Regions from separate parts of the Actinomadura sp. 9N407 genome, predicted to be linked through region 1. Evidence: riboswitches for the same ligand, from Rfam matches in the RefSeq annotation. Region 1 holds a riboswitch; the other holds the start of a gene.
The links. A riboswitch is a leader RNA that binds a small molecule or an ion and turns the genes downstream of it on or off. The one in region 1 is predicted to bind cobalamin.
Positions count from the first base shown of each region.

Region 2: it holds a riboswitch for cobalamin, as region 1 does, so the genes downstream of both, ACH34Q_RS42335 (ribonucleoside-diphosphate reductase subunit alpha) here and cobN (cobaltochelatase subunit CobN) in region 1, are expected to answer to the same signal.

Region 1 is NZ_JBIRAW010000006.1:7,550-15,403, forward strand. It holds gene ACH34Q_RS11240 (protein kinase) at 1-453, shown strand, start outside; gene cobN (cobaltochelatase subunit CobN) at 529-4,236, opposite strand; cobalamin riboswitch at 4,278-4,431, opposite strand; gene ACH34Q_RS11250 (general stress protein) at 4,484-4,963, shown strand; gene ACH34Q_RS11255 (HNH endonuclease) at 4,944-5,672, opposite strand; gene ACH34Q_RS11260 (AAA family ATPase) at 5,669-7,003, opposite strand; gene ACH34Q_RS11265 (ATP-binding protein) at 7,083-7,481, opposite strand; gene ACH34Q_RS11270 (helix-turn-helix domain-containing protein) at 7,719-7,854, shown strand, end outside.
Region 2 is NZ_JBIRAW010000044.1:66,439-74,292, reverse strand. It holds gene ACH34Q_RS42355 (TetR/AcrR family transcriptional regulator) at 1-137, shown strand, start outside; gene ACH34Q_RS42350 (class I SAM-dependent DNA methyltransferase) at 175-834, shown strand; gene ACH34Q_RS42345 (PH domain-containing protein) at 947-1,318, shown strand; gene ACH34Q_RS42340 (ribonucleotide-diphosphate reductase subunit beta) at 1,416-2,420, opposite strand; gene ACH34Q_RS42335 (ribonucleoside-diphosphate reductase subunit alpha) at 2,411-4,810, opposite strand; cobalamin riboswitch at 4,901-5,149, opposite strand; gene ACH34Q_RS42330 (hypothetical protein) at 5,254-5,829, shown strand; gene ACH34Q_RS42325 (YcnI family protein) at 5,939-6,655, shown strand; gene ACH34Q_RS42320 (copper resistance protein CopC) at 6,688-7,236, shown strand; gene ACH34Q_RS42315 (group II truncated hemoglobin) at 7,371-7,854, shown strand, end outside.

The DNA.
Region 1 (7,854 bases):
GAAGTGCCGGGCGACCGTTCCAACTCCCTGAATCCGCAACTGCTCGATGTCCGGGCACAGATCCGCGGCACCGAGCCGGACGCGGCCGCGGGGCTCTACTGCTACCAGAACGGGCAGAGCGCGGTCCTGTTCACGGTGAGCCGGGACGGGAGCGCCACCATCGGCACCGTCAAGGGCGAACGGATCACGCCGCTGCGTTCCGCGAAGGTCTCCGGCTTCGACCCGGCCGCGTTCCACCGGATCCAGGCCACGTGCGCGTGGACCGAGGACAAGGACGGGGATGCGCGCGTCCAGCTCGGTCTCTGGGTGGACGGCAGGACGGTCGCGCGGGCCGCGCAGGCCACGCAGGGCTTCGTGCTCGGAGCGTCCGGGCTCGCCGCCGGGCGCACGAACACGACCGGCGACAAGGAGACCGAAGTGGTGTTCGACGACTTCTCGATCGCCATGTTCTGAACGCCATGTTCTGAACAGTCGGTTCTGGGCTTGCTCATCGGGGGCTTGCTCCGCTGGGGCTTACTCGGCTGGGGCTTACTCGTCTTCGAGGCGGCCTTCCAGTTGCAGGTAGGTCTGGCGGAGCTGCCGCAGGGTGTCCGGGTCCGGCTCGTTCCAGAGCTTCCGGTCGGCGGCCTCCAGAAGGCGTTCGGTGATGCCGCGCAGTGCCCACGGGTTGGACTGCTCCATGAACGCGCGGGTCTCAGCGTCGAAGACGTACTCCTTGGCGAGGGTCTCGTACATCCAGTCGTCCACGACACCGGCGGTCGCGTCGTACCCGAACAGGTAGTCGACGGTCGCGGCCAGCTCGAACGCGCCCTTGTAGCCGTGCCGGCGCATCGCGGCGATCCAGCGCGGGTTCACGACGCGCGCGCGGAAGACGCGGTGGGTCTCCTCGGCCAGCGTGCGCGTTCTCACTTGGTCGGTCAGCGCAGAGTCGCCCACATACGCCGCGGGGCTCTTGCCGGTAAGTGAGCGGACCATCGCGACCATGCCGCCGTGGTACTGGAAGTAGTCGTCGGAGTCGACGATGTCGTGCTCGCGGGTGTCCTGGTTCTTGGCGGCGACCGCGATCCGGCGGAACGACGTCTCCATGTCGGTACGGGCCTCGCGCCCGTCCAGGCCGCGCCCGTACGCGTAGCCGCCCCAGACGGCGTAGACCTCGGCCAGGTCGGAGTCGTCCCGCCAGTTGCGGGAGTCGATCAGCGGGAGCAGGCCCGCGCCGTACGCGCCGGGCTTGGAGCCGAAGATCCGGGACGTGGCGCGCCGCCAGTCGCCGTGCCGCGCGTGGTCCTCCTTCGCGTGCCGCCGCAGGTAGTTGGTCTCGGCCGGCTCGTCCAGCTCCGCGACCGCCGCGATGGCGTCGTCGATCAGGGTGATGACGTGCGGGAACGCGTCCCGGAAGAAGCCCGAGATGCGGAGCGTGACATCGATGCGCGGCCGTCCCAGCTCGTCCGGCGGGACGATCTCGAATCCGGTGACCCGGCGGGACGCGTCGTCCCACACCGGGCGGCAGCCGATCAGTGCCAGCACCTCGGCGATGTCGTCGCCCTGCGTCCGCATGGCGGCCGTTCCCCAGACGGTGAGGCCGACGCTGGACGGGTACGCGCCGGTGTCCTGCAGATGCCGTGCGATCAGCGAGTCGGCGAGGGCGGCGCCGACGTCCCACGAGTTGCGGGACGGGATCGCCTTCGGGTCGACGGAGTAGAAGTTGCGGCCGGTCGGCAGGACGTTGACCAGGCCCCGCGTCGGTGAACCGGACGGCCCGGCGGGTACGTGGCCCCCGTCCAGGGCGTGCAGGACGGCGCCGATCTCGTTCTCGGTCGCGTCCAGCCGCGGGACGACCTCCGACGCCGCGAACTCCAGCAGCCGTACGACGTCCGTGACTTCGCGGCCGAGCACCTCGGCGCAGACCTTCGCCGGTCCGGTCCACCCGTCCCGTTCCATGGCCTCGATGAGCCGCCGGGCGACCGCCTCCAGGAGGTCGATCACGTCGGACGCCGTACGGGACGGGCCCTCGGGCAGTTCAGCCCGTTCGGCCAGTTCGGTGAGTGTGAGGGCCGCGTCTTCGACCCGCTGCCCCGGGTCGGCGAGAAGCGCCTTCTCGTCCAGGCCGTACTCGGCGGCGATGGCGGCGCGCAGTCCCGGCATCGCGCCGGCCACCCCGCCCCAGACCTGCGCCGACCGCAGTACGGCCAGGACCAGGTTGACGCGGCCTTCGGCGACCGGCCGCTGGCCGAGAATGTGCAGGCCGTCGCGGATCTGCACGTCCTTGATCTCGCACAGGTACCCGTCGACGTGCAGGATGAAGTCGTCGAACTCGGTCTCGCCGGGCATCTCGTCCTGGTGCAGGTCGTGGTGCAGCTGGGCGGCCTGCACCAGTGTCCAGATCTGCGCCCGTACGGCCGGCAGCTTGCCCGGGTCGAGATCGGCGACGGTCGCGTACTCGTCCAGGAGCTGTTCGAGTTTGGCCAGGTCACCGTAGGTCTCGGCGCGGGCCATCGGCGGCACCAGATGGTCCACCACCGTGGCGTGGGCGCGCCGCTTGGCCTGGGTGCCCTCGCCCGGATCGTTCACGATGAACGGGTAGACGAGGGGGAGATCGCCGAGCACCGCGTCCGGGGCGCACCGCGGCGACAGCCCGAGTCCCTTGCCGGGCAGCCACTCCAGCGTTCCGTGCTTGCCCAGGTGAACGACCGCGTCCGCGCCGAACTCCCGGTCCAGCCACCGGTACGCGGCCAGGTAGTGATGCGAGGGCGGCAGGTCGGGATCGTGGTAGATCGCCACCGGGTTCTCCCCGAAGCCCCGGGGCGGCTGGATCATCAGGATCACGTTCCCGAACCGCAGCGAGGCGAGGACGATGTCGTCACCGTCCACATAGAGCTCCCCTGGCGGCTCGCCCCAGTGCTCCCGTACGCCTTCGCGGAGCGTTTCGGGAAGGACCTCGAACCACTCCTTGTAGTGGTCGAGACTGACCCTTGCCGGCGCTTCCCGCAGTTGGTCCTCGGTCAGCCATTCCACATCGTGCCCGCCGGCCGCGATGAGCGCGTGGATGAGCGGGTCCCCGTTCTCCGGGTCGCTCCACAATTCAGCGCCGGCACCAGCGCCGACTCCAGCGGCATCGCTATCGGCATCGGCATCGGCATCGGCATCGGCATCATCCAGCGTGTATCCGGCCTCGGCCATCTGCCGCATCAGCCGTACAGCTGACACGGGGGTGTCCAGGCCGACCGCGTTCCCGACGCGCGAATGCTTGGTCGGGTAGGAGGAAAGGACGAGGGCGATCCGCTTGTCCTCGTTGTCCAGGTGCCTGAGCCGCGCATGCCGTACGGCGATTCCCGCGACCCGCGCGGCCCGTTCCGGGTCGGCCACATAGACGGGAATGCCGTCCGGGCCCTCCTCCTTGAACGAGAACGGCACCGAGATCAGTCGGCCGTCGAACTCGGGGATCGCGACCTGCATGGCCGCGTCCATGGGCGTCAGCGCCCCGTCCGACGCCTCCCACGCCGCCCGGCTCGACGTCAGGCACATCCCCTGGACGACCGGTACGTCCAGGTCGGCCAGCGCGCCCGCGTCCCAGGAGTCCTCGCCCGCCTCGCCCCCGGCGAGCACGGTCGCGACCAGCGCGTCCGCCCGTCCCAGGATCTCCAGCAGCCCGTCCTCGACCCCGCGCAGGGATCCGCAGAAGACCGGCAGGGCATCGGCCCCGGCCGCCTCGATGCGCTCGCAGAGCACGTCCACGAACGACGTATTACCCGACAGCTCATGAGCCCGATAGAAGATGACGCCGACCGTCGGCCGATCGCCCCGTACCGGGAAATCCCCATGCACCCCGTACGAAGGCATCGGGACAGGAGGCGCGAAGCCCTCCCCCGTCAGCAGAACCGTGTCGCTCAGGAACCGGGCCAGCTCGCGCAGGTTGTCGACGCCGCCCTCGCGCAGATAATCCAGTGCCTCCGCCGCCACCCCACCGGGGACGGTCGACAGCGCCATCAATTCGGCGTCCGGGTCGCCCTCTCCCCCGAGAAGGACGAGCGGCAGGCCCGATTCCCTGAGCCGTTCGACACCATCGGGCCACGTCTTGCGGCCGCCGAGAAGCCGTACGAGGACCACGTCCACGCCCTCGGTCAAGGCGTCGAGTTCGTCGAGTCCGGTCCGTACGGGATTGGCGGTCACGTATCCGGCCCCGGCCGCGCGCGCGGCGAGAAGCTCGGTATCGGCCGTGGACAGCAGCAGGGCACGCATCGGCGACGCCTCCCCCGGGGTCTCCGCGCCCCGGCTCGGATGATGAGGTCAGCGACGGCGCCGAGTTCCTGACTCCCGGTTCCTTCCCGATGGTCGGGGAGGTGTTCCGGTCACAGTTGCGGGACAGCTCCGGACTCGCACCGGATTCCTCGTCCGCCATCGCCCCGTCATCGTAGCCGCAGCGGATCCGGGCACGGAGGGTGCGGGGCGAATGTGCAGGCCGCCCGTCCATGGGTAGAGGGACCGCATGTCCACGCATGCCGTTCCACCCACGACCGACCGCCAGATCGTGGGCTCCTACACCACCTACGAGGGCGCCCAGCGCGCCGTCGACTTCCTTTCCGACGACAAGTTCCCGGTCGAGCACACGGCCATCATCGGCTCCGACCTGAAGATGGTCGAGACCGTCCTCGGCCGCGTCACCAAGGCGAAGGCCGCCCTCGCGGGCGCGGGAAGCGGCGCCTGGTTCGGCCTCCTGGTCGGCCTGCTGCTGACCTTCTTCACCGTGAACCACAGTGCCGTGTTCCCGCTGCTGCTGGGCGGCATCATCTTCGGCGCGGTGTTCGGCGCCGTCTTCGGCTTCATCGCCCACGCGGCGACCGGCGGCCGCCGCGACTTCGCCTCCCGCAGCCAGATCGTCGCCGCCAGCTACGACGTCGTCGCCGACCCCGAGTTCGCCGAGGACGCCAAGAACCGCCTCATCAAACTCAACTGGCGCGAATCCTGAACCCATAGACCGGATCCTTCAGCCCGACAACGGTCGCCGGTTCCAGAACCGTGACCGCACCCGGGGAATCGGCCGTACGGACCATCGCGTAGAGCACGTCCACGAACGGGTGATTCAGCAGCGACACCAGCAACCGGGTCGCCTTGGCCTCGTTGCCGGCGTCGAGCGCGATCCCCCGGGCCAGCACCATGGCTTCGGTGCGCTCGACGGCGGCCATCCGCCCGAGAACGAGATCGCTCCTGTTCAGTCCGAAGACCTCGACAGTGCTCTCGCCCCGCTCGGTGCGCCAGCGATAGCGGCCCGTGGCAAGGACCAGTCGGATGTGGTCGTACGGATCGTCCCTGGATGGATCCACGAGCAGCGGCGTCCCGCAGGACGCCCTCGGGAAGCGGTCGCGTTTCTCGTTGCTGTTGCACATCGAGCAGGCGAGCAGGTGGTTCAGCCAGTCGAAAGCCCGGAGCGGCGCCTCTTTCAGCGGCTCGAAATGATCGATCGAGGTCCCCAGGCTGTCGCCGCAGTACATGCACCGTTCAATGCCGGACGCCATCCCGGCGAGTAACTCACGCAGCCGTCCGCGATCAGCCCGGGCACCGTTCCAGGCCCTCCTCGCCCCATCACCGTCCGCGCCCTTTCGTACCAGCTCATCGCCTCGCCGCTGGAGGCTCGCCGCCAACTCGTCATCGAGCGGCGGCCGCGCCAGCGGGATCACGGTTCGAGCCCGAGCCTCGACGACACCTCGTGTACCCGTGCGCCGAGCGAACTCTGCAGCTTCTTGCTCAAATCCCGGTACTCGGCGACCTCTTCTTCGGACGCCGCTCCGTCGAGCACCCGCCCCTCCAGCTCACCGAGCCGATCACGCAGCCGCTCCGCCTCGTCCGAGTAGGGGGTCTCGAGCCCGAACAGCTCGGAGAGGACGGCATCGTCCCCGCTCCCGTACACGATCCGGGCGTACAGATCTTCGTCAACTGCCCTCGGCGGGGCTTGCTCGTCCGGTCCCGGAAGGCGGATCAGCCCACCGGGGTCGGCGCTCTGGCAGATGTACGGGCTGTGCGTGGTCACGATGAACTGCATCTCGGGGAAATGCGCCTTGAGCCAACCGCCGATCTTCTTCTGCCAGCTCACATGCAGATGCGCATCCACTTCATCGATGAGGATCACGCCCGGATAGGGCAGCGTGGGGATCCCGTCCCGTTCCTCAACGCGCAGATCCCCATAGGAGAGATGCATCCGTCGCACGATGTCGACGACGAGCGCGCCGACCGTCCGATAGCCGTCACTCATCCGTCGCATCGGGAACTCTCTTCCGTCCGCCCGGCTCACCCATAGCCCATCGGAGTCGACTCGGCAGATCCGGAACCCGTCCGGCAACAGCCCGTCTCCGAGCAGGCGGAGCACCGCCTCCAGCAACTCAGCCGCCCCGGCCTTGCCTTCAAGCCGCAGCAGGTGCTGCCCGATCAGCCAGCTCACTCCCTCGACGAGGGTGGCGTCCTCATCGAACAATGTCTGGAATCCGGCGCCGCGTGTGGCAGCCGAGTCCTGCACCCCCACCCCGGGCGTCGAATGCCGCCGGAAAGGCCCGTACCCGAGATAGAGCCAGCCCTCAGGCCGAGGAGACCAGGCCCCGTCGGACTCGGGCTTGGGCTGGTCAGACCGACTGGATTGGGTACGCCATCGAACGAACCCGCCACTGCGGCTCCACATGACCGCCGCTATGACTCCGCCTTCTGTGCTGAAAGGATCGTGCTCTGGTGAGCGAGCCAGGTGCACCCTGACGCCGGGTTCTGGGAAGGGCAGCGGTTCGAGCGTGTCCTCTCCGTCCGATTTCCAGACTCCACCCATGGCCAGCGTCCCACCATTCTCGGGACCGCCGAGCGCGAGCATCATCGCCTGGAGCAAGGAACTCTTGCCCGAGCCGTTCCGCCCGGCCAACACCGTCCAGCCCGCATACGAGCCGTCCGGACGCTGCGGGAATTCAAGGTCGACCCTGCGTGGGCCGTCGAAGCCGCGTACGCCGGCGATCTCCAGCCTGGTGACGTGCATCCACACCTCCCGAGCGCTCGTGATGCCCTGCAACTCTAGGGCCGAGGGCAGCACGCCACCCTGTCCTGACCAGGTGGGTTCAGGAGCAGGGGAGCGCGAAGCCGACGGCCTTGCCCAGGCCGGGACGGCTACACGTGGGGGTGGCGTAGACCGCGCAGTGGCCTGCCGTCAGGCCCCGTACGAGCGAAAGTCCCCGGCCACCCAGGCTGAGCGAGGCGATGACGGCATCGAGATCCTCGCCCATCTCCGGCGCTTGCTCCTGTCGCAGCAACTCGGGCACGCGTCCCAGGCAGGGGTCGGCGTCGGCCAGCTCGCACCAGACCGGCCGACGGTCCACCCCGGCATAGAGAACGCGTAGCTCGTACGGGGGCGGGGCATGCCGTACCCCGTTGGCGGCCAGCTCGGCGATGACCAGCTCCGCATCGGCGACCGCCTCGGCGACGACACCCGCCTGGACGAGCAGGTCACGAACGATCACCCGAGCACGGTGCTCCACCCGCCCGTGCGGAAGCCGCCAGACCGACACCCCCCACGGAACCGCCCCCGCCCGCGCCTGCTGCCTTGTGACCGAACCCCACATCGACGCCACCTCCTCGTGACAATGTGTCCCTGAATATGGACACACAGTGACTGCTTCTTTGCAAGAGTGACTCAAGATCACCATTTGGGCAAGCTTGTAGAAGTAGAATTTTGTAAACCACTGGGAGGCGATCACATGGCGACCTCGACACCGACGATCCGGAGCAGATGGCTCGGCAACGCAATGCTCAGAGCGCGCAAGGGCGCAGGGCTGACACTCGACCAGGCCGCAGCGCGAATCGGCTGGCAGGGCTCCAAGATCAGCCGTGTGG
Region 2 (7,854 bases), on a different contig from region 1:
CCCGCCGCGTCTACTACGCCCTCATCCACGAGGCCACGCAGGACCGGGACGGCGAAGAGAGCACCGGCGCGCTGGCGACACGCGTCGTCGACACCTTCCTCCGAGGCGTCGGCACCCCCCACCCCGACCGCCTCTGACCCTGTGCGGGCGGCGCGCGGCCGTTATGTTGAGGTCATGGGCTCGACCGATCCGGACTTCCTGCGGGCCACGCGCGCGTCGTACGACGCCCTGGCGGCCGACTACGCCGACTGGATCCGGGACGAACTCGCGGCCAAGCCGCTGGACCGGGCGATGCTCGACGCGTTCGCCGAACTCGTACGGGCGGGCGGCGCCGGACCGGTCGCCGACATCGGCTGCGGACCCGGCCGCATCACGGCGTACCTGCACGGCCTGGGCCTGCCGGCGTTCGGGATCGACCTGTCGCCCGAGATGATCGCCTCGGCCCGGCGGGCGTACCCGGACCTGCGGTTCGAGGTGGGCTCGATGCCGGGACTGGGCCTTCCGGACGGCGGCCTCGGCGGCATCGTGGCCTGGTACTCGATCATCCACGTCCCGCACGAGCGGCTGGCGGCGGTCTTCAGCGAGTTCCACCGGGCGCTGGCTCCCGGCGGCCACCTGCTGCTCGCCTTCCAGGTCGGGGACGAGGTGGCGCACTGGTCACGGGCCGCCGGGCATGAGATCTCGCTCGACTTCCACCATCGGCGGCCGGACCAGGTGGCCGAACTGCTCGCCGGGGCCGGGCTGGACGTACGGGCGCGCCTTCTGCGCGAGCCCGACAAGGACGGCGACTATCCGGAGCCGACCCGGCAAGCCTTCCTGCTCGCCACCCGCTGACCTCCCGACCCCCCGCTGACCTCCTGGCCACCAGCTGAACGAAAGGGCCTTTGTCCTGGAACGGGCGATACCGTCCGGCCGTCGTACCCGGTAACGGCACACGGGAGGCGATATGGGGCGCGGCGGGGTTCCGCACGACAGGTCGGGGCAGCTCAAGCAGATCGAGAGCGGGCTGCTGCCCGGCGAGCAGATCATCGCGGTGTACGACGCGGTGGGCGCCGGCACGGGATTCATCGGGCTCACGAACCGGCGCGTGATCGTTCAGGACACGTCGTTCGTCGGCAAGCGGGTCGCGATCACGAGCATCCCGTACGCGAAGATCAGCTCGGTCAGCGTGGTCAGCAACAAGTCGTGGGCCGGCTCGTTCTTCTCCAGCGGCGCCATCGCGATCCACGTGGGGACGCAGCTGTACGAGGTGGAGTTCCGGGGCGAGGAGAAGACCCATCACGTGCACAACGTGATCACGGACCTCATCACCCGCTGAACCGTCCCAGCCGCCCAGATTGACTCGTGGCGTGTTCGCCTTGACGGCGACGCCAGAGGCGAACACGCCACGAGTCGACGAGGAGGGCGGGGATGGGTTAGAAGGCTTCGTCCAAGGCTACGGTTCCTTCTACTCCTCGCTGGTAGGCGGAGACGCGGCGCTCGAAGAAGTTGGACAGCTCCTGGACGTCCTGCAGCTCCATGAAGGCGAACGGATTGGACGATCCGTAGCGGACCGGTAGGCCGAGTCGTGCGAGGCGCTGGTCGGCCACGTACTCCAGGTAGATGCGCATGTCGTCGGCGCTCATTCCTGCGAGACCGTCGCCGCAGAGGTCGTGGGCGAAGGCCAGTTCGGCTTCGACGGCCTCTTCCATCATGCGGGTGACCTGGTCGGTCATCTCGGTGTCGAACAGTTCGGGCTCCTCGGCCCGTACGGTGTCGACGACCGCGAAGGCGAACTCCATGTGCATGGACTCGTCCCGGAACACCCAATTGGTGCCGGACGCGAGGCCGTTCAGGAGGCCCCTGGAACGGAGCCAGTAGACGTACGCGAACGCCCCGTAGAAGAACAGACCCTCGATGCACGCGGCGAAGCAGATGAGGTTGAGCAGGAACGTTCGGCGGTCGGTGGCCGTTTGGAGCGAGTCCAGGCCGCCCAGGGAATCGATCCAGCGGAAGCAGAACTCCGCCTTCGCCCGGATGGACGGGATGTGCTCGATCGCCGCGAACGCCCGCGCGCGCTCGTCGTTGTCCGGGATATAGGTGTCCAGCAGCGTCAGATAGAACTGGACGTGGACGGCCTCCTCGAACAACTGGCGTGACAGGTAGAGGCGCGCCTCCGGGGCGTTGATGTGCTTGTAGAGGTTGAGGACGAGGTTGTTCGACACGATCGAGTCGCCGGTGGCGAAGAACGCGACCAGGCGGTTGACCAGGTGCTGTTCCTCTGGGGAGAGCTTGGCGAGGTCGGCCAGGTCGGAGGCCAGGTCGACCTCTTCGACCGTCCAGGTGTTGCGGATGGCGGCGCGGTAGCGCTCGTAGAAGTCCGGGTAGCGCATGGGCCTGAGGGTCAGGTCCATGCCGGGGTCGAGCAGGCTCACTGGCACGCCTCGCAGGTTTCGGGGTTTTCGAGGGAGCACATGACGGCCTCGTCCGTGGTGGCGCCCGTGGTCGCCGTCGTGGCCGCTGGTGTGATCGTCGTCTGCGCGATCCGCGTCGCCGGACGGGAGCGCAGGTAGTAGGTCGTCTTGAGACCGCTCCGCCACGCGTAGGCGTACATCGAGGAGAGCTTGCCGATGGTCGGCGTCTCCATGAAGAGGTTGAGCGACTGGCTCTGGTCGATGTACGGCGTGCGCGCCGCCGCCAGGTCGATCAGGGACTTCTGGGGCAGTTCCCATGCGGTGCGGTAGAGGGTGCGCAGTTCGCCGGGCAGGTCGGTGATGCCCTGGACGGAGCCGTTCGAGCGCTTGATCGCGTCCCGTACGGCCGGCGTCCACAGCCCGAGGGCCTTCAGGTCCGCGACCAGGTAGCCGTTGATCTGCAGGAACTCGCCCGACAGCGTCTCGCGCTTGAACAGGTTGGACACCTGCGGCTCGATGCACTCGTAGCAGCCCGCGATGGACGCGATCGTGGCCGTCGGCGCGATCGCGATCAGCAGCGAGTTGCGCAGGCCGACGTCCGCGATCCGGGCGCGCAGGGCGTCCCATTCGGCGGTACGGGCCGGGCTCGCGTCCGGGAAGTGGTCCAGGTGAAGCTGGCCGCGGGACGTCCGGGTGTGCTCGTACGCGGGCAGCCGTCCCAGCTCCTCGGCCAGGTCGGCCGACGCGCCGTACGCGGCGAGGGCGATCTCCTCGGCGATCCGGGTGGACAGCTCGCGCGCCTCCGGCGAGTCGAACGGCAGCCGCAGCTTGAAGAACACGTCCGCCAGGCCCATCACGCCCAGCCCGACCGGCCGCCAGCGCCGGTTGGCCCCCGCCGCCTCGTCGGTCGGGTAGAAGCCGCGGTCGATCGTCCGGTCCAGGAAGCGGACGGCCGTACGGACGGTGCCGCGCAGCCGCGTCCAGTCGATCCCGTCCTCGCCGGTGTGGGCCGCCAGGTTGACCGAGCCGAGGTTGCAGACGGCGGTCTCGCTGTTTCCGGTGACTTCGAGGATCTCGGTGCAGAGGTTGGACAGGTGCACCACGCGGCCGGGATCGGCGGTCTGGTTGCAGGCCCGGTTGGCGGCGTCCTTGAACGTCATCCAGCCGTTGCCGGTCTCGGCGAGCGTCCGCATCATCCGCCCGTACAGCCGGCGGGCCTCGACCTGCCGTACGTACCGGCCGTCGTCCTCGGCCTTGCGGTACGCGGCGTCGAACTCCTCGCCCCACAGGTCGGTGAGCTCGGGGACCTCCTTGGGGTCGAACAGCGACCAGGTCCCGTCGGCCTCGACCCGGCGCATGAACTCGTCCGGGATCCAGTTGGCGAGGTTGAGGTTGTGCGTACGGCGCGCGTCCTCGCCGGTGTTGTCGCGCAGTTCCAGGAACTCCTCGACGTCGGCGTGCCACGGCTCCAGGTAGACGCATGCGGCGCCCTTGCGGCGGCCGCCCTGGTTGACGGCGGCGACGGAGGAGTCCAGCGTCCGCAGCCACGGGACGATCCCGTTCGAGTGGCCGTTGGTGCCGCGGATCAGCGACCCGCGCGACCGGACCCGGGTCCACGAGATCCCGATCCCGCCCGCGTACTTGCTGAGCCGGGCCACCTGCGCGTACCGCTCGTAGATCGACTCCAGCTCGTCCTGCGGCGAGTCGAGCAGGAAGCAGGACGACAGCTGCGGGCGGCGGGCCGCCGAGTTGAACAGCGTCGGGGAGCTGGGCAGGTACGACAGCGTGCTGAGCAGCCCGTACAGCTCAGCGGCGTCGCCCACCGTGTCGTGTCCACCCGTGGGGGGGCTACCCCCCACACCCCCCGATGCGACTTCGTCGCTGTAGGACAATCCACACGCGACCCGCATCAGGAAGAACTGCGGCCGTTCCAGTACGCGGCGCGTGCTCGGGTGGCGCAGCAGGTACCGGTCGTAGAGCGTGCGGAGCCCGAAATACTCGAAACGCTCGTCGGCGCTCGCGTCGATCAGGTCGTCGAGGGCATCGGCGTTCTCGGCGACGAAGGCCGCGGCCTCGTCGGCCAGCAGGCCCTCCGCGTGCGACGCGGCGACGGACTCCGCGAACGTCCGTACCCCTTCGGCCTCGGTCTCGGCGGCGATCCGCAGGCTCAGCAGCCGCGCCGCGACCCTGGAGTACGCGGGTTCGGCGGCCACCAGCGCGGCGGCCTCGGCGATGGCGCGTTCCCGCCGCCGCGCGTCGCCAGCCTCGCCCCGTACCGCCGCCAGCAGCGGCCGCGGATCGGCACCGGGCAGTCCGGCGCAGGCGCGCTCGATCTCAGCGGCGACGCCCGTGGAACCGTCGGAAACACCGTCCGAAACACCGGGCGTGGCCGGCGGCGCTGTGAGTTGCCGTGTCACGTGCTCTCTCCCTCGCGAGCTCGCCCCGCGGCAAGGGAGGGGAGCACGGCAGGCCGCCGCGCACCGCCCACCGGCCCTCCCGCGAGGCCTGGACGAAACATCGGTGCGGGCAGGTCTTCGGACTCGCGGGCAGCACGCCTCCCGGAAGGAGGACGTGACCTAGTGGCCGTCGCTTCCCGGCCCGCTCGCCGCGTTCCCTGAACGCCGCGTGGGCCAGTGCCGATGACGGCGGTCGTTCCCGCTCACCGCTGCGGGGCAGTCCCGGAATCTCACCGGGTTCCCTCTTACGACGCCCGCGCCCTCGATCGGCACGGGCGAACCAGCACGATCATGACCCTACATCTAGGTGAGGCCGATTGCGACAACACTAGATGTGGGGCGGCCATACCGATCTCGGGGGGTGTGTGGAGATCACCGGCCGGGGGTGGGACGATGGGCGCGCCATGTCACCGCAGCCGCCGCGTCCCCTGTTCCGGGCCTCCCGGGCGGTGGTCTTCACCACCGTCTGCGTGACGCTGGCGACCCTCGGGCACGCGCTGACCTCCACCACCACGGTCCCCTCCTGGGCGATCGTGGCCGGCTTCGGCGGGGTCCTCGCGGTGACGCTGGCGCTGGCGGGCCACGAGCGTTCGCTGCCGACCGTCCTCGGCGGGCTGCTGGGCGGCCAGTTCGTCCTGCACAGCCTGTACGCGGGCGCCTCGTCCACCGGCGGGCATCACGCGCCCGCCGAGATCGCCGGCCACGAGTCGGGTACGGCGATGACGCTCGCCCACATCGGCGCGGCGGTCGTCTCGGCCTGGTGGCTGCGGCGCGGTGAACGGGCCGCCTGGTCCCTGGCGCGGCGGATCGCCGAGCGCCCCGCGCGGCTGCTGCTCACGATCGAACCCGTCACCGTGCCACCCCGTACACCCCGGGTGACGGTGGCGGAGATCACGACGGGTCCGGCCGGCCGGATCCTGCGGCACCAGGTCGTACGGCGCGGGCCGCCACGGCGTTCGAGGGCGCTCGCGTACGGCTGAACGGGCCGTACGAGGAGTGCCGTACGCCACCGGACGCGCGCCCATTCCCGGCGCGTCCGGCATGAACCCGTACGCCTCGAATTCCGTACGCCTCGAACGGAGAATCCCCATGTCCAGGGACATGTCCAGGCGCGCCCGCAGGGCCGCCGCACTCGCCTCGCTGACCGCCGTCTCGATCGTCGGCCTGGCCTCCGGCGCCGCCGCCCACGTCACCGCCAACCCCCGTACCGCCGAGCAGGGCTCGTTCACCAAGGTCTCCTTCCGGGTCCCGAACGAGCGGCCCAATGCCGGGACCACCAAGCTGGCGATCGAGATGCCGGCCGGCCACCCGATCGAGCACGTGTCGGTACGGGCCGTTCCCGGCTGGACGGTCAAGGTCGAGCGCGCCAAGCTCGAGGCGCCGGTGAAGACCGACGGCGGCGAGATCACCGAGGCCGTCTCCCGGATCGTCTGGACGGGCGGCGAGATCGAGACGGGCCGGTTCGAGGAGTTCGACGTCTCGATGGGCCCGCTGCCCACCAACGTCGACCAGGTACTGTTCAAGGCCGAGCAGACCTACTCCAACGACGAGGTCGTGAAGTGGGATCAGGACCCGGGCGACGGGACGAACGAGCCCGAGCATCCGGCGCCGGTCCTCAAGCTCACCCCCAAGGGCACCGCCCCGGCCGCTACCGGGATGGTCGCCACGAGCGCCAAGACACCCGCGTCCGCCGCGTCCGCTGACGACGGTACGGCCCGGCTGGTCGGCGGCCTGGGGCTGGCCGCCGGTGTGATCGGAATCGGGATCGGCGGCTTCGGCCTCTCCCGTACCAGGCGGCAGGCATGAGCAGGAAGGCGGTCATGGGCAAGGAGGCAGGCATGAGCATCAGGAAGATCGCAGTAGCGTTCACGCTGGTCGGAGCGATGCTCGGGCTGGGCGCCGCCCCCGCCTGGGCGCATGACTCCCTGAAGTCCTCCAACCCGGAGAAGGGCGCGCAGATCGCGTCGCCGAGCGAGATCGAACTGACCTTCACCGGGACCGTCCGCGTCCCGCGGATCGTGCTCACCGGCCCCGACGGCACCCGGCACGAGGCCGGAGCCGCGCAGGCGATCGACAACAAGGTCGCCCAGCCGGTGAAGGGGACGCTCGCGAACGGGGAGTACACGGTCGGCTGGCGCGTGGTGTCCAGCGACGGCCACCCGATCACGGGTACCTACACGTTCACGGTGAAGGGCTCGCCGGCGACGCAGACGGCACCGTCGGGCGCCGCCGCCCCCGCCCCCGCCGCTCCCGCCACGACGCAGGCGGCCGGCCAGGAAGAGGAGAAGGGCTCCTCGTCCGGCTGGCTGTGGATCGGTGTCGCCGCGCTGCTCATCGCGGCCATCGCGGGCGGCGTCGCCTGGGCCCGCCGGCCCACGCAGGACTGACCTGCCGGTCCCTCCTGGACCCGGGTTCCGGACCCGGTACCCGACTCGGGTGCCGGGTCCGGCCAACCCATCCCCAGACCGATGATTACTCGATTACATTGATGGCGCCAACTATGGATCGGGGCCGTGATCACATGATCGTCGAGTACATCCGCTACCGGATCGGCCGGCAGGACGCCGACGAGTTCGAGTCCGCCTACGCGCGCGCCGCCGTGTCCCTCGCCGCCGCACCCCAGTGCGTCGAGTACGAACTGTCCCGGTGCGTCGAAGAGCCCGAGTCGTACATCCTGCGCATCACCTGGACCTCCGCCGAGGACCACCTGCAGGGCTTCCGGGGCGGCGAGCACTTCCCCGCCTTCTTCGCCGAGATCCGCCCGTACGTGAAGCAGATCGAGGAGATGCGCCACTACGAGCGCACCCCCGTGCGCGGCGCGGGCGCGTCCGTTCCGAGCGTGTACGAGTGGGCGGGCGGCGGCGAGGCGTTCGAGCGGCTCACCGAGGCGTTCTACGCCCGGGTGCTCAAGGACGACCTGATCGGCCCGCTCTTCGCCCACATGGACCCGCACCATCCCGCGTTCGTCGCGATGTGGCTGGCGGAGGTCTTCGGCGGTCCCTCGC